Regions from separate parts of the Pseudomonas sp. WC2 genome, predicted to be linked through region 4. Evidence: riboswitches for the same ligand, from Rfam matches in the RefSeq annotation. Region 4 holds a riboswitch; each other region holds the start of a gene.
What was found. Region 4 has a riboswitch for cobalamin ahead of cobO (cob(I)yrinic acid a,c-diamide adenosyltransferase). Riboswitches for the same ligand answer to the same signal wherever they lie in the genome.

Region 1 (4,186 bases), on a different contig from region 4:
GATTGAGCGAAACCGGTGGTATTGAGGATTACCCCCGCCTCGACTTCGTCCAGCCAATCCTCCACCACTGACAGGCAGCTGGGCTCTTTCAGACTGGCCACCGCGATCGGCAGCGGATTGAGCCCCGCCGCTTGCAGGCGCTGGCAGAAAACATCGATAAACGCCGTGTTCGCCGCTTGCAGGTGTGAGCGATAAAACAGCACCGCCGCGACCGGTTGCTCAGGCAGCCATTCGGCTTGCCAGTCACTCAGTGCGGCGGTGGGTTTGTTCGGGTGGTAAATCGCCGTGCGCGGCAATGCTTGAGGCTCGGCCCACGGGTAATCGCGGTCGAGCCAACGGCTGGCCATGCATCGGAAGAAATCCAGCGCATTGCCCATGCCGCCCTGACGCAAGAACTGCCAGAGCCGGTCGCGATCCTCGGCATTGACCGTGCTCAAGTCGCTGAGCTCCGGATCGGGACGGTCGTCGCCCGGCACCAGAATCACCTGCACACCGCGGTCGGCCAACTCGATCAAACGCTCGACGCCATACCGCCAATAAGCGATGCCGCCGTGCAGGGAAATCAGAATTACCTTGGCGTGACGCAGCACTTCGTCGACGTACAGATCGACCGAAGCGTGATTCTGCACCTGCATCGGATTGGCCAGACGCAGGCTCGGATAATCCTCCGGCAACTGCTGCGCAGCCTCGGCGAGCAGCGCGAGACTGGAGTCGCCGCTGCACAGGATCACCAGCTCGGCGGGGGTTTGTCCAAGGTCGGCAATATTGTCATCCGAGACGAAACCGCCGGGCTGGGTCCTGAGCAGGTGCATGGCTTAAACGCTGAGCGCGGCGCGCAGTTGCGCTTCGAGTTGTGCGGCGTCGAGTTCCTGACCGATCAACACCAGACGCGTCACGCGCGCTTCATCGGCGCCCCACTGACGGTCGAAATGCTTGTCGAAACGCGTGCCCACGCCCTGAATCAGCAGACGCATTGGCTTGTTCGGGATGGCGGCGAAACCTTTGACACGGAGGATGCCGTGCTGGACCACCAGTTGCGTCAGCGCGTCGAGCAGCAGGCTTTCGTCAGCTTGCGGCAGTTCGATCGAGATCGAATCGAAAGCGTCGTGATCGTGGTCATCGTGGTCGTCATCGCCTTCACCGTGGTGGTGATCGTGATGGCTGTGACGGCTGTCGATGTGCTCTTCTGAACCGGCGCCGAGGCCGATCAACACGTCCAGCGGCAGACGACCGTTGCTGGCTTCGATGATTTTCACCGCTGGCGGCAGCTCTTCGGCGACTTCAGCGCGCACGCGAGCGAGGTCTTCCGGGCTGGTCTGGTCGGCTTTGTTGAGGATGACCAGGTCGGCGCTGGCCAGTTGGTCGGCGAACAGCTCGTGCAGCGGCGATTCGTGGTCGAGGTTCGGGTCGAGTTTGCGTTGCGCATCGACCTGATCCGGGAATGCCGCGAAGGTGCCGGCCGCCACGGCCGGGCTGTCGACCACGGTGATCACTGCGTCAACGGTGCAGGCACTGCGGATTTCCGGCCACTGGAAAGCTTGTACCAGCGGTTTTGGCAGGGCCAGGCCCGAGGTTTCGATGAGGATGTGGTCGAGGTCGCCGCGACGCGCGACCAATTCGCGCATCACCGGGAAGAATTCTTCCTGAACCGTGCAGCACAGGCAGCCGTTGGCCAATTCGTAAACACGGCCAGTGGCTTCTTCTTCGGTGCAACCGATGGTGCATTGCTTGAGGATTTCACCGTCGATGCCCAACTCGCCGAACTCGTTGACGATCACCGCGATGCGACGGCCCTGAGCGTTGTCGAGCATGTGGCGCAGCAAGGTGGTTTTGCCCGAGCCGAGGAAGCCGGTAACGATGGTGACGGGGAGTTTGGCCAGTGTTTTCATCGGTATGCCCTTTGGCAAGCGGCGGGCATACGGGACGAGAACCGGCAACGCGCGTGCGCGCCGGAAGCGTTCGCCACCGGATCACCCCGCCCGGTTGTAGTGAGAATCTGTGACGAGGCAGGTCTCCTGGCTGACGGTGTTCAGGCGTGGGGCCTGGCGTTGGCTGCGCCTTCCCGCTGGCTCATCAGTTGAGCTGGCAGTGGCGTGGCAGCGAACATCACCGTTCACAGTTGCGGGGGCAGCCGCGGCATTGACCGCGTTCCCTTCTTAGCTTCGGCGTGGGCCGAAGAACCTCGAAGGCGCAAGGCTACGCATGGCTTGCTTATGGGTCAATGTTGGATTGGGGGCATATCCGTTTACCGCAGCAACGGATCCAGCCACAAAATTGACTAAAATCCCCGAGCCATGCTCTCCTACACACCTTGTTACGGGTGCCCTTCACAGGGTGAAACGGGAAACCGGTGAATCATGTGCTTTACTCAAGCCCATGTCAGTCCGGTGCTGCCCCCGCAACGGTAAGCGAGCGAAGCGTCAAAACCACTGTGCCAGTAAGGCATGGGAAGGTGACGCTTGCAGGTCGGCCTGACGCCACCCCCTCGTGAGCCCGGAGACCGGCCCGCAACACACAGTGCGCATCGTGCGTCGCTGAACATAACAAACCCGCGGTGGGCGGGCGCTGTTCGAACCCCTGCGTGCTCGTCACGCCGGGGTTTTCATGCGCTCTAGATCACCCGCTGACACTCCAGAGGGAAGCGCCATGTCGATCATCAGCAGCACCGGCAGCAACACGGACAAAATCGCCAGCACGGCCACATTGAGCCAACGCCTGACCGCCGCGATCTTCGCGTCGATTCTCGGCGCCAGCCTGGTCTATTTCGCCGGTTTCTCGCACATCGAAGCGGTGCACAACGCCGCCCACGATACCCGCCACAGCGCCGCGTTCCCGTGCCATTGAGACCTGCCGACATGATCAAGCGTATCGCGCAAACCGCAGGTTTCACCGGTCTGCTGGCCGCCCTGCTCCTCACTCTGCTGCAAAGCTTCTGGGTCTCGCCGCTGATTCTGCAAGCGGAAACCTTCGAGAAAGCCGAACCTGTTGCCGAGGTTCATGAGCACGCCGCCGGCACCGCCGCGCATACGCACGATGCCGAAGCCTGGGAGCCGGAAGATGGCTGGCAGCGCGTTGTCTCGACCACCGGTGGCAATCTGGTGGTGGCCGTGGGTTTCGCCCTGATGCTCGCTGGCCTCTATACCCTGCGCGCACCGACCAAAACCTCGCAAGGTTTGCTCTGGGGTCTGGCCGGTTACGCCACGTTCGTCCTCGCGCCGACCCTGGGCCTGCCGCCTGAATTGCCGGGCACAGCCGCTGCGGATCTGGCCTCGCGTCAGATGTGGTGGATCGGCACGGCCGCTTCGACTGCGGTCGGACTGTCGTTGATCGCGTTCAGCCGTCACTGGCTGATGAAGATTCTCGGCGTGGCGATTCTTGCCGTGCCGCACGTGATCGGCGCACCGCAACCGGAAGTGCACTCGATGCTCGCTCCGGAAGCTCTGGAAGCTCAGTTCAAAATCGCTTCGCAGCTGACCAACGTGGCGTTCTGGCTGGCTCTCGGCCTGATCAGCGCTTGGTTGTTCCGCCGCAAAAGCGATGGTCAATATCACGCATGACCCATGACCGCGCAGCGCCGACCTTTGTCGTCGGCCTAGGCTGCCAGCGCGGCTGCCCGGCCAGCACGCTGCGCGCGTTGCTTGATCAAGCGTTGCAGGCCCATCGTATCGAACTGGCGGCAGTCAAGGCGCTGGCCAGTATCGATCTGAAGCGTGACGAGCCGGGTTTGCAAGAGCTCGCCGAGCAACTGGCCCTGCCCTTGCAATACTTCAGCAGCGAGGAACTGGCCAATTATCAGCTCAGGCTCAGTCACCATTCGCAGATCGCTTTTGAGCGTACGGGTTGCTACGGCGTCGCCGAAAGTGCCGCACTGGCACTGGCCGAACAGCTGATTCAAGCCCCCGCGAAACTGCTGATTTCCAGGCAAAAATACGCTCAGGCGACCCTGGCATTGGCTGGCGCTGCTTAAAATCCCGATAATCCCCGCCATCGATCATGAGCAATCTTCATCTGTAGGGATTGCCGAGCCGCTTTTTCAAAGGATTCAACGATGACCGTCTACTTCATCGGCGCCGGCCCCGGCGACCCGGAATTGATCACTGTCAAAGGCCAGCGGTTGATCCGCAGTTGTCCGGTGATCATTTATGCAGGCTCATTGGTGCCAGCGGCGGTACTCGAAGGTCATCAG
Region 2 (4,186 bases), on a different contig from region 4:
TTGGCGTTGCTGTTGAGGGTTTCGATGCGATCACCGCTGTAAACAACCCGCACGTTGCCCGCCGTCGAATCCACCCGAATACCGCCAGCGCCAAAACCGCTGGCAAAAATGTTGCCGGAATAATCGATGAGGACGTTGTTGTTTTCGGCGCTGACGATGATGCCGTAGCCGCGTGTGGTGTTGGGGTTGCCGAACACCGTGAGATTGCCGCTGCCGGTGATGGTGGCATCGCCGGGGCCGCGTTTGATGATGTAGATCGCCCGCGAACCGGCGCTATTGGCAGCGTCACCGACAGTGATCGCAGCATTGTTTTCAATGCTGATCGAACCCGTGGCGCCGACGTTATCGTTGGCGTAGATGCCGTGCGCGGCGCCGCCGGTGGTGGTGATCGCGCCGCTGTTGACGATGTCGATGCTGCCGACGCTGGAGAACGCGCGGATCCCGAAACCGTTGAGGCCGCTGGTGCTGAGCGTGCCGCTGTTGGTCAGACTGGTATTGCCCGCCCCGCCCTCGGTAAACACGCCGAACGCATTCATGCCGATGGCTTGGACATTGGCGGCGGTGACCACGGTGGTGTTGCCATTGACCGCGCGTGTATGGACACCGGCATGGTTGCCAATGCCCGCAGTCGGCAGCGTGTCGTCGATAATCGGCAGGCCGGCGGACAACGCATCATCGTTGTTGACCAGAATGCTCACCCCGGCGCCGACGTTGACGTTGGTCTCGCCACTGCCGGTGGCTTTGGTCCAGATGCCGTTGCCGCCGAGCAAGGTGATCTGCCCGCTGCCCTGATGGCTCAGATTGATCGCCCCGCCACCATTAGCGCTGACGTCGATGCCATCGTGTTCGTTGCCGACCACGGTGTTGAGGATGTTCAGCGTGGTGCCCGAGGTCACCGAAAACGTCGACAACCCAGTGCTGGCATTGGTGATCGCCAAGGCGTCCAGTCCACTGCCGCCAATGTTGACCGTGTTGGTGCCGCCGTCGACGGTCAGCGTCGCATTGCCGGTGGTGCCGATGACGTTGGCGAACACTGCGTTGGCCGCTGTCGGTGGCGTGCTGTCGACCGTCGTGCCGCTGAGGCTCAGCGTGGTGTTGGCGTTGTTGCCACGGCTGTTCAGCGAAGAGCCTGCGGTGGTGGTGATGGTGGTGCCCGCTTGAGTGCTGATCGAGGCATCGACACCGGCAGTGGGCAAACAGGTTTGCGAGACGTTATAAGCACCCGCCGCGAGCGGCCCGCAGGCTGCTTGGGCTTCACTCAACAGCAGCGCATTGGCCACGGCCAACAGCAACGCGTTACGCCTGAAATGGGGCGCGAATCCCGGAAAGGATTGGTGGCTTGCGCCTGTCATCGGAACCTCCTTGTTCAACCCTCAGCACTATTGGATGGCCGTTGTTGGCGCCACGGAAATATTGCGGTGATTACCGCTATAGACCTTAGTAGTTATTTCCAAAGTCGCAGCGCTCCGCGGACCTGGCGCTGGCAGGCAAGTTGACGAACGGTCTGTCGAATGTTCAGATGCCGGCCTGTTTCAGGTGCCCCCTGCCGCCGTGCTTGGGGTGAAACGGGAAACCGGTAGGTTCTGTTTGAACGAGTCCGGTGCTGCCCCCGCAACGGTATGCGCGTGATGCTTTCGATACACCACTGTGGCCAGACGGCCATGGGAAGGTGAAAGCCTCGATACGCGCGAGCCCGGAGACCGGCCTGGAATTTCGTTTGGCAAAATCCTGCGGTGGGCGGGCATGGGCCGGTGTCGGCGTGTGCGCGGTGCCTTCTCCTGCATGCTCTTCTGCGAAGATCCTTTTCGAGAAGACAATGATTCGACGTTTCAACACCTCTGTTCCAACCCTTCTGTTCAGCTGTGTGTTCAGCTGTCTGTTCAGCCCTGCTCTGCTGGCCGATGACGCACCGCTGGAACTCAATCAGCAAATCGTTTCCGCGCCGTCAGTGGAGTCCACCACCGTCGCCGATATGGCGCACTACGGCAGCAAAGTCGAGATCGTCAGTCGCGAGCAGATCGAACGCGCCGGCCCCAGCGCTGACGTCAGCCGCGTGATGCAGATGTTCATTCCCGGCCTGTATGTCGCGCCGAAAAACGGCCCGTTCGACTACGGCACCTATTCGCTATTGGGCGGACGCAATGACGACACGCTGATCCTGCTCGACGGCGTGCGCCTGAATAACCGTCTGTACGGCGGTCTGTACCTGGACACCCTGCCGGCCAACGCCATCGAACGCATCGAAGTGCTCAAGGGCGGGCAGAGTCTGTTGTTCGGCACGCAAGCCGTCTCCGGCGTGATCAACATCGTCACCCGCAGCCCGCAATCGCGCAAAGGCGCCGGTGAGGTGAACGTCGGCGTCGATACGTTTGGCGGCACCACTGAAGATGCGCGGGTCGAGAACATTTTCAGCAATGGCTTCGGCGATCTCGGCTTGCTGGCGTACGTCAGCCACAACGTCTCCGATGGCTACCAGCCCTATCGCAACAGCGACCTGAAAAACGTCAGCGAGAAGAACCGCGCCTACGAAGTCACCACGTTTGGCGGCAAGGCGATCCAGTCGTTCGGCGATGATTCGCGGCTGGAATTGTTCTACCAGTATGCCGACGCCAACCTCGATTTCGCTCGCCCGGTCGACAACCACAAAACCACCAACGACCGCGTACAGCAGATCGCCACGGCGACCTTCGAACAGAACGTCAACGAGCGCCTGAGCTACTTCGTCAAAGGCCACATCAACGATTGGGACACGCGCTACACCCGGATCAACAACGTCGAGGGCGGTGGCACCAAAGTCATCAACCACAACGACTATTGGGGCTTCACCGATTGGGGCGTGCAGGCCGAAGGCAAAGCTGAATTGTCCGGCGGGCATGTGCTGGTGTTCGGTACGGACAACCAATGGTTCAAGGGTCAGGACGATGTGCTGATCATCGACAACGACAAGGCCGAAGCGCACGCCGTTTACACGCAACTGCGCCCGCAAATCGACGCCCTGCCCGACTGGCACCCGAGCATCGGCGTCCGTCATGAAGCCATGGGCGGCGGTGATAGCGCCACGGTCGGCATGCTCACTTCGCTGTATGACCTCAACGACCATTGGGCCCTGCGCGGCCAGTACGGCACGGCGTACAAACTGCCGAACGCCGAGCAACTGTTCGTCAACGAGCCGGGCGACGAGATCGGCAATCGCAACCTCAAACCGGAGAAAAGCCGCAACGCCGAACTCGGTGTCGATTACAAAGGCCTGCTGCTCGACCGTGAGTTCAGCGCCAGCGTGACCTTGTTCAAACGCAAGATCGACGACCTGATCACCCTCGACGATATCCAGTGGGTCAACGGTCAGGGCCAGATCCAGATGCGCGGTTTCGAGGCCGACGCCAAACTCGCGCTCAACGATCAATGGAGCCTGCAAGCGGACATGACCCGCAACCTCACCGAGTCCCGCGACGGCGTGACGATCAATGACATTCCAAGCTTCTTCGCCCGTTCGCGGGTCGGCTACGAGTCGGAGACGCGCATGTGGGGCGCCGGCGGTGCGATCCGCTATATCCGCGACGTGATCAGCTCGAAACACGTCGAATACGGCCACTATTCGGTGGTCGATGCCGACGCCTATCGCTACCTCGACCATGCCCATCAGCACCGCGTGAGCCTGTTGGTCGAAAACCTGTTCGACCGCGATTACGTCACCAGCCGCTCGAGCAACGTCGACAACCTTGGCCGGCCATTCACCTCCGAAGTACGTTACACGTACCGCTTCTGATGAGTGACATCCAAACCGTCGACGGTGTCGACACGCACCCGGACTGGTCGCATGTGCCCGAGCATGCGCGCCACGTGTTCATCTGTACCGGCCCGCGCTGCACCCAGCGCGGCGCCCAACAGTTATGGAAGACGTTGCGCCGGCATTTGCTGGCGCACGATCGCATCGAAACCCCCGGCGGTGTGTTGCTGACGCGCACGCACTGTCAGTTTCCGTGCAACCTCGGCCCGGTGCTGACGGTGTATCCGGACGCCTGCTGGTATGGCGTGCACAGCGACGAAGATGTGCAGCGATTGGTCGAGCAGCATCTGCTCGGCGGTGAAGTGGTCGAAGATCTGCTGATCAAGGCGCGGCCATGAGATCGCTCGTATGCTGGATCGGCGCCCTGCTCTGTTCATCGCCAGTGCTGGCCGACAGTTA
Region 3 (4,186 bases), on a different contig from region 4:
CCTTGACTGGGCCGGCACCGTTGTCGATTTCGGCTCATTTGCGCCGACGCAGATTTTCGTCGAAGCCTTTGCCGAGTTCGGCGTCGCGGTATCGCTGGAGGAAGCGCGCGGCCCGATGGGCATGGGCAAATGGGATCACATCCGCACGTTGTGCAACCTGCCGCAGATCGCCGAGCGTTATCGCGCCGCGTTTGATCGCTTGCCGAGTGACGACGATGTGACAGCGATCTACGAACGCTTCATGCCGTTGCAGATCGAGAAGATCGCCCTGCATTCGGCGGTGATTCCCGGTGCGTTCGAAGCGATTGCGGCGTTGCGCGACAAGGGTTTGAAGATTGGTTCGTGCTCCGGGTATCCGGCGGTGGTGATGGCCAAGGTTGTCGAGCTGGCGCGAGAGAATGGTTATGTCGCTGACCATGTCGTCGCCACCGATGAAGTGCCCAATGGCCGGCCGTATCCGGCGCAGTCGTTGGCCAACGTGATTGCCTTGGGCATCGATGATGTGGCCGCGTGCGTCAAGGTTGATGACACCTGGCCGGGGATTCTTGAAGGGCGTAGCGCGGGGATGTGGACGGTGGCGTTGACTTGCTCGGGGAATGCGCTCGGATTGACCTACGAACAGTTCAAAGCGTTGCCGTCGGATCGTCTCGCGGAAGAACGTGAGCGCATCGGCAAGATGTTCGCGCCATCGCGTCCGCATTACTTGATCGACACCATTGCCGAGCTGCCTGAAGTCATCGACGACATCAACGCACGCCTGGCGCGCGGCGAAACCCCGCAAGCCTGCTGACACCTGATCGTTCCCACGCTCTGCGTGGGAATGCAGCCCGTGACGCTCCGCGTCACTGGACGCGGAGCGTCCCTAGAGCCGTTCCCACGCGGAGCATGGGAACGATCAGCGGTCTCGCTCAAATCCCAGGCAAAAAAAAGCTGCCAAAACTGGCAGCAGAAACTTTAAGAACACGCGATGTATTGACCTCAGCATAGGCGCTGAATCATGACAGTGTCATGACAGTCACACCTTCGCTCAAGGCCAATCGGCTCAATGACTACGGCCAGGACGGCATTACCTACGGCGGACTGCTGCGCCTGTCGCTGCTTCTGCTGAAGGTGAGCAACGTCCAACAGCTCAAAATTGCCGGCCTGCAACCCTATCGCCAAAGCATTCTGCCCGCCGGCCTGGTGCTGATGCTGGCCGCCTTCAAAGTCTTCGGCATCGCGCAGATGGCGCCGTCTGAACCGGGCCTGCGCCTGGGCGTATTGCTCGGGTTGATGAACCGCCATTAATCCTCGTCCCGACAGATTCGTCTCCCCTTCAGCGGCCTGATCGACTACCATGCCGCCGCCGGTTTCCACACGGGATTAATAGGGAATCCGAAATGCTTGCACAGCATCAATCGGAACTGCCCCCGCAACTGTAGGTGCTGAGCCTGCTCCACGACTGCCACTGGGTGAATCCCGGGAAGGCCGGAGCGCGGCGATGACGCATCAGTCAGGAGACCTGCCGGCACAGTGACTGACTAACCGGCGGGGTGTCCGGGAAGGACATCGTGCCGCGCGTCTTTGATCAAATGCCGGCCTTGCGCAGGTTTCCCTGACCGCGTTCGAAGGTGTGTTTCCAATCCGTACCCCCCCGCCCCGTACGGAACCCTTGGAGACTGCCCCATGCTGCTGCCTCGCGTTGCTACCCTCATCACCGGTCTGAGTCTTTGCGCCTTGGCTCATGCGGCACCGACGGTCTATCCCCTGACGCTTGAGAACTGCGGCAGCACGCTGACTTTTCAGCACGCCCCAGCACGTACGGTGACCATCGGCCAGGCCGGCACGGAAATGCTCTACGCCATGGGTCTGGCGGATAAAGTCGTCGGCACTTCGCTGTGGTTCAACAATGTGCTGGATAAATACAAGGCGCAGAACGACAAGATCGAACGCCTGGCGGATAACGAACCGAGCTTCGAAGCAGTCATCGGCAAGCGCCCGGAACTGGTTGCCGTGGAGCTGGAATGGATGGTCGGTCCGCAAGGCGCGGTCGGCACTCGGGAGCAGTTTCATGAACTGAAAATCCCCACCTACCTGCTGCCCTCCGATTGCGAGGCCAAGGACAATCTGGTCGGTGCCGACGGCACGCGGCTGGCGCCCTTCAGCATCGACAGCATTTACAAAAGCGTGAGCCAACTGGCGCAAATCTTCGATGTGCAGGATCGCGGTCAACAGCTCAATGGCCAGCTCAAGGCCAGCCTCGCCAAATCCATCGCCACCGCCCAAGGCAAACAGTTGAAGGACGCCAGCGCATTGGTCTGGTTCTCCAGCGCCGAAATGGACATCGAGCCATTTGTGGCCGGGCACAAAGGCATTCCCGATTTCATGCTCAGCACCCTCGGCGTGCGCAACGTTGTGAAGTCCGACGAAGAATGGCCGACCGTGGGCTGGGAAACCATTGCCAAGGCCAACCCGACCTTTCTGGTGATCGCGCGCATGGATCGCCGCCGCTTCCCCGCTGACGACTATGAAAAGAAACTCGCGTTCCTGCGCAGCGACCCGGTGACACGCAACATGGACGCGGTGAAAAACAACCGCATCATCATTCTTGATGCCATGGCGATGCAGGCCAGCCTGCGCATGTTCGATGGTCTGGAACAACTGGCCACGGCCATCAACGGCTATGACCTGTCGAAATGACTCAGCGATTGATCCGAGTACTGCTGGCGTTGGCGATCCTCTCGGTGGCACTGATCGCCGGCGTGGCCATTGGTGAAACCTCGATTGAACCGAGCATCGTCCTGCAAGTGCTGGCCAACAAACTGTGGGGCGCCGGACATGTGCTCGACCCCATCGACGAAGGCATTGTCTGGAACTATCGCCTGACCCGCGCGCTGGTCGCCGCGGCCTGCGGCGCCGGGCTCGCAACGTGCGGAGTGATTTTGCAGTCGCTGCTGCGCAACCCGCTGGCCGACCCGTATCTTCTGGGGATCTCCGCGGGCGCCTCGACCGGGGCGGTGATGGTCGCGTTGCTCGGCGTCGGCGCTGGCGTTATCTCGCTGTCGGTCGGCGCCTTCGCCGGCGCCGTGATGGCGTTCGTGCTGGTGATTCTGCTGGCGCGGGTCAGTGGTTCGGCCAGCGGCACCGGGCAAATCATTCTCGCCGGCATCGCCGGTTCGCAGCTGTTCAACGCATTGACCGCATTTCTGATCACCCGCTCGGCCAGCTCCGAACAGGCGCGCGGGATCATGTTCTGGCTGCTCGGCAATCTCGGCGGCGTGCGTTGGCCGTCGGTGTGGCTGGCGGTGCCGGCGGCTTTGTTGGGGCTGGCGGTGTGTCTGTGGCATCGGCGCGCACTGGATGCGTTTACCTTTGGTGCGGATTCGGCGGCATCGCTGGGCATTGCAGTGCGGCGCGTGCAGATTCTGCTGATCGGTTGCGCGGCGCTGGTGACGGCGGTGATGGTGTCGATTGTCGGCTCGATCGGCTTTGTCGGTCTGGTGATTCCCCACGCCGCGCGCCTGTTGCTCGGCACCGGCCATGGCCGACTGTTGCCGGCCAGTGCCTTGGGTGGAGCGGTGTTTCTGATTGCCGCGGACGTGTTGTCGCGCACGTTGATCAAGGGTCAAGTGATTCCGGTCGGGGTGATCACGGCGCTGGTCGGCGCGCCAGTATTTGCCTTGATTCTGGTTGGCCGCAGGTCCGCGCGATGAACAGCGTCCTGAGTTGTAGCGGATTGAGCTTCAAGGTGCGCGGCGCCGAACTGCTCAACGGCGTCAGGCTTGAGGTCCGGCGTGGCGAAACCCTCGGCATTGTCGGACCGAATGGCTCGGGCAAATCGACGCTGCTGAAACTGCTCGCCGGGCTGCGCGAACCGAGCGCTGGCGAGGTGCTTATTGACGGTCAGCGTCTGGGTAAAATGCCCCGCCGACGCATTGCGCAAACCCTCGCGGTGGTCGAGCAACAGGCCGACACCGACGACGGCATCCGCGTGTTCGACGCCGTGGCGCTGGGGCGCACACCGTGGCTGTCGGCGCTGCAACCGTGGTCAGCGGCGGACGATGCCATCGTCGAGCAGGCGCTGATCGATGTGGACGCCCTGCACCTGCGCAATCGTCTCTGGCGCAGTTTGTCCGGCGGTGAACGCCAGCGCGTTCACATTGCTCGGGCACTGGCTCAGCGACCGCAGATGCTGTTGTTGGACGAG
Region 4 (4,186 bases):
TTTGCAAACCGGCGACCTGATCTTCTTCGCCACTAATGGCGGCTCGCAAGTCAGTCATGCGGGGATCTACGTCGGCGAAGGGCGCTTCGTGCATGCGCCGGCCACGGGTGGCACGGTGAAGCTGGACAGCCTGTCGAAGGCGTATTGGCAGAAGGCTTACCTGAGTGCCAAGCGCGTATTGCAGCCAGAGCATCTGGCGCATAACCCGTAATTCAAACTACTCAGAAATCCACTGTGGGAGCTAGCTGTACTAGCTCCCACAGTGTTTTGTGCCAGGCAATAAGTTATTTGGTGGCCGACACTCGCCACACTTTATTGCCCACATCATCCGCCACCAGCAATCCACCTTGGGGGTCGATCACCACGCCTACCGGGCGGCCCAGCGCGTTCTCGTCCTTGTCGAGGAATCCGGTCAGTACATCCACCGGTGTACCGCTCGGTTTGCCGCCGGTAAACGGCACGAAAATCACTTTGTAGCCACTGTGCGGTTTGCGGTTCCACGAGCCGTGCTGGCCGATGAAGGCGCCTTCCTTGAATTGCGCTGGCAAGGTGTTGCCTTCGGCGAAGGTCAGACCAAGCGACGCGGTGTGCGGGCCGACCGCGTAATCCGGGGCGATGGCCTTGGCCACCAGGTCGAGATTTTGCGGTTCGACGCGCACATCCACATGTTGGCCGTAGTAGCTGAACGGCCAGCCATAGAAACCACCGTCCTTGACCGAGGTGATGTAGTCCGGCACCAGATCGCTGCCGATTTCGTCACGCTCGTTGACCGCTGTCCACAGCGCGCCGCTGGTGGGCTCCCACGCCAAGCCGTTCGGGTTGCGGATGCCTGAGGCGAAGATCCGGTGATTGCCGGTCGCCCGATCCACTTCCCAAATCGCTGCGCGACCTTCTTCTTTATCCAGACCATTTTCGCCCACGTTGCTGTTCGAGCCGACAGTCACATACAGCTTGTTGCCGTCCTTGCTGGCGATAACGTTTTTGGTCCAGTGATGGTTCAGCGTGCCGCCGGGCAGATCGGTCACCTTGATCGGCTGCGTCTTGATCTCGGTCGCGCCGGGCTCGTAATGGAAGCGCAACAGTCGATCGGTGTCGGCGACGTACAAATCATTGCCGACCAGGGTCATGCCGAAGGGCGAGTTGAGGTTTTGCAGAAATACCGTGCGGGTTTCGGCCACGCCATCGTGGTCGGCATCGCGCAGCAGGGTGATGCGATTCGGGCTCGGCACGCCGGCGCCGGCCTTGCCCATGACGGTCTTCATGACCCAGCCCTTGATGCCTTTGCTGTCGTCGGGTTTCGGCGGAGCGTTGGTTTCAGCCACCAGTACGTCACCGTTCGGCAGCACGTAGAGCCAGCGCGGATGGTCGAGGCCTTCGGCGAAGGCGGCGACTTGCGTGCCGGCCGCTGCCGTTGGTTTGGCGCCCTCGGGCCAGCCGACCGCCGGGGCGATGTTCACCGTCGGGATCAGGGTTTTGTTTGGTTCGGGCAACTTCGGGGACGGACCGGTGCCGTCGGAGACTTGCAGGCTGGAGGATTCACCGCAGGCGGCAAGTCCTCCGGCGAAGGCGATGACAAAAACGAGCTGGGGCTTGCGCATTGCTGATCTTCCCTATGAATGCATTCTTAATCATAGAGGAGGGCGCAAGCCCGATGGTTCAACTGCTTAGCCGCGTGCTTCCTTGAACAGCACGGCAATGCCGGGGTGATAGTTGCCCGCTTCGCTGCGCAATTTTCGGTAGGCGTAGGGGAAATACCAGGCAACCGCGCAGGTGTGTTCCTTTTGCAGGTCATCAACCATGTCCTGCAGCTCTTCAGGGCTGGCGCTGTGTTGGGCTTTTTGCGGGGCGACAAACAGGCAGCCGAGCTTAAGGTCGCTGGCGAAGCTGATGCGTTTGGCATCGCTGGTGATGTCGAGGAGGGCTTGGGTCAGGTTGAGATTGTTGACCCGAGGCCAGCGCTGTGTGGCCTGGATATACACCCGATCTTCGGCGCCGGCGATGAACAGATCCGCGCGGGCATTGCGCTCGCCTTCTTCATTCTGTTTGCGCGTGGCAGTGTCGTTCAGGGTGACCAGCTCGGCCATCCAGGCGGCTGCCGAGAGCAATCCGAGATTGGCTTTCTCGTCATGCCAGTAAGGGGTGTCGCTGTCGCCGCGCACGGCGTTGTAGCGGTCGATACAGTCAAACCAGCGTTCAAGCATCGGGCGCAGGAATTCCAGGCGCGGGTTGCTGATGATCATGCCTTGCATCGTCATCATCCTTATTGTTGTAGTGGCTTTTCGGGAAAAGCATGGCTCTTTGATATCATTTGTATCGGCATGGCACAAGATTGGCGGCAGATAATTGATCGACGGCAGTTATTCGCCCGCTGGCCGCCTCTTTAATTGACGCTCCACCCCCAACCCTCTAACCTTCGCGGCTTGTTTCAGGTGCTCTGTGGCTGCGGTCGACAGAGTGAAACAGGGAAGCCGGTGAGGCTTGTCTTCAAGCGAAGAACGATCACGATCCCGGCGCTGCCCCCGCAACGGTAAATGAGTAAAAGCTGCGTCGAATGCCACTGCTTAAAGCGGGAAGGCGCGCAGTCAGGCAGACGCCGCTCATGAGCCCGGAGACCGGCCTGATCCATCCAGCGGCATCACGGTGGGCGATGCCAGGCTTTTTGCCGTCTATTCTTTTGCCTGCCCGCCGTTATCCAGCCCCAACGGAGAGCTCCCCCATGACTGATTCCCCCGAGCGCGACGAACGCCACCTGGCGCGTATGCAGCGCAAAAAAGCCGTGATCGACGAACGCATCGCCAACTCGCCTGACGAGTGCGGCCTGGTGCTGGTGCTGACCGGTAACGGCAAAGGCAAAAGCAGCTCGGCGTTCGGTATGCTCGCCCGCGCCATGGGCCATGGCATGCAGTGCGGCGTGGTGCAGTTCATCAAGGGCCGCAACAGCACCGGCGAAGAGTTGTTCTTCCGCCGCTTCCCCGAGCAAGTGCGCTTCCACGTGATGGGCGAGGGCTTCACCTGGGAAACCCAGGACCGTCAGCGCGACATCGCCGCCGCCGAAGCCGCGTGGGCCGTGTCCCGTGAGTTGCTGCGTGATCCGTCGATCGGTCTGGTGGTGCTCGATGAGTTGAACATCGCCCTCAAGCACGGCTACCTCGATCTCGATCAGGTGCTCAGCGATCTGCAGGCCCGTCCGCCGATGCAGCACGTGATCGTCACCGGTCGCGCGGCGAAGCCGGAAATGATCGAAATGGGCGACACGGTCACCGAAATGGGCATGCTCAAACACGCCTTCCAGGCAGGCATCAAAGCGCAGAAAGGCGTCGAACTTTGAATCAACCACGTCACTGCCCGGCGGTACTCATTGCCGCGCCGGCTTCCGGTCAGGGCAAGACCACCGTCACCGCCGCACTCGCTCGTTTGCATCGCAATCAGGGGCGCAAGGTGCGCGTGTTCAAATGCGGCCCGGATTTTCTCGACCCGATGATCCTCGAGCGCGCCAGCGGTGCGCCGGTGTATCAACTGGATATGTGGATGGTCGGCGAGCAGGAAAGTCGTCGGCTGTTGTGGGAAGCCGCCGCCGAGGCGGATCTGATTCTGATCGAAGGCGTGATGGGTCTGTTCGACGGTACGCCGTCCAGCGCCGATCTGGCTCGGCACTTCGGTGTGCCGGTGCTCGGTGTGATCGACGGCACTGCCATGGCGCAGACCTTTGGGGCGTTGGCGTTGGGTTTGGCGAAGTATCAGCCGGATCTGCCGTTTGCCGGTGTGTTGGCCAACCGCGTTGGCACTCTGCGCCATGCGCAACTGCTCGAAGGCAGTCTCACCGAAGGTCTGCGCTGGTACGGCGCGTTGTCTCGCGAGACCGGCATCGAACTGCCGAGTCGCCATCTCGGCCTGGTCCAGGCCAGCGAATTGAATGATCTCGATGTGCGTCTCGACGCTGCCGCCGATGCCCTCGCCAGCAGTTGCGAGGTAGCGCTGCCACCGGCCGTGGAATTCGCCGCGCCTGACGTCATCGCCGTCGAGCCGCTGTTGAAGAATGTGCGAATCGCCGTCGCCCGGGATGAGGCGTTTGCCTTCACCTACGGCGCGAGCCTCGATCTGTTGCGCGCGATGGGTGCCGAGTTGAGCTTCTTCTCGCCAATCCGCGACACGCAATTGCCGGAGGCGGACAGTCTGTATTTGCCCG

Region 1: linked by a shared signal. The riboswitch ahead of cobW (cobalamin biosynthesis protein CobW) and the one ahead of cobO (cob(I)yrinic acid a,c-diamide adenosyltransferase) in region 4 are both predicted to bind cobalamin.
Region 2: linked by a shared signal. The riboswitch ahead of ACQ4OE_RS05095 (TonB-dependent receptor plug domain-containing protein) and the one ahead of cobO (cob(I)yrinic acid a,c-diamide adenosyltransferase) in region 4 are both predicted to bind cobalamin.
Region 3: linked by a shared signal. The riboswitch ahead of ACQ4OE_RS10045 (ABC transporter substrate-binding protein) and the one ahead of cobO (cob(I)yrinic acid a,c-diamide adenosyltransferase) in region 4 are both predicted to bind cobalamin.

The regions. Positions count from the first base shown of each region.
Region 1 covers NZ_JBOBDR010000002.1:107,736-111,921, reverse strand. Annotated here, with positions in the region: gene cobN (cobaltochelatase subunit CobN) at 1-812, opposite strand, end outside; gene cobW (cobalamin biosynthesis protein CobW) at 816-1,889, opposite strand; cobalamin riboswitch at 1,989-2,200, opposite strand; cobalamin riboswitch at 2,302-2,523, shown strand; gene ACQ4OE_RS02510 (CbtB domain-containing protein) at 2,647-2,844, shown strand; gene ACQ4OE_RS02505 (CbtA family protein) at 2,856-3,557, shown strand; gene ACQ4OE_RS02500 (cobalamin biosynthesis protein) at 3,554-3,967, shown strand; gene cobM (precorrin-4 C(11)-methyltransferase) at 4,049-4,186, shown strand, end outside.
Region 2 covers NZ_JBOBDR010000003.1:263,196-267,381, forward strand. Annotated here, with positions in the region: gene ACQ4OE_RS05090 (autotransporter outer membrane beta-barrel domain-containing protein) at 1-1,352, opposite strand, end outside; cobalamin riboswitch at 1,518-1,723, shown strand; gene ACQ4OE_RS05095 (TonB-dependent receptor plug domain-containing protein) at 1,817-3,766, shown strand; gene ACQ4OE_RS05100 ((2Fe-2S) ferredoxin domain-containing protein) at 3,766-4,125, shown strand; gene ACQ4OE_RS05105 (ABC transporter substrate-binding protein) at 4,122-4,186, shown strand, end outside.
Region 3 covers NZ_JBOBDR010000006.1:270,782-274,967, reverse strand. Annotated here, with positions in the region: gene phnX (phosphonoacetaldehyde hydrolase) at 1-790, shown strand, start outside; partial or broken gene ACQ4OE_RS10050 (Ppx/GppA family phosphatase) at 1,027-1,287, shown strand; cobalamin riboswitch at 1,330-1,523, shown strand; gene ACQ4OE_RS10045 (ABC transporter substrate-binding protein) at 1,666-2,679, shown strand; gene ACQ4OE_RS10040 (FecCD family ABC transporter permease) at 2,676-3,692, shown strand; gene ACQ4OE_RS10035 (ABC transporter ATP-binding protein) at 3,689-4,186, shown strand, end outside.
Region 4 covers NZ_JBOBDR010000011.1:181,657-185,842, forward strand. Annotated here, with positions in the region: gene ACQ4OE_RS15695 (C40 family peptidase) at 1-211, shown strand, start outside; gene ACQ4OE_RS15700 (PQQ-dependent sugar dehydrogenase) at 285-1,598, opposite strand; gene ACQ4OE_RS15705 (hypothetical protein) at 1,665-2,249, opposite strand; cobalamin riboswitch at 2,411-2,635, shown strand; gene cobO (cob(I)yrinic acid a,c-diamide adenosyltransferase) at 2,717-3,328, shown strand; gene ACQ4OE_RS15715 (cobyrinate a,c-diamide synthase) at 3,325-4,186, shown strand, end outside.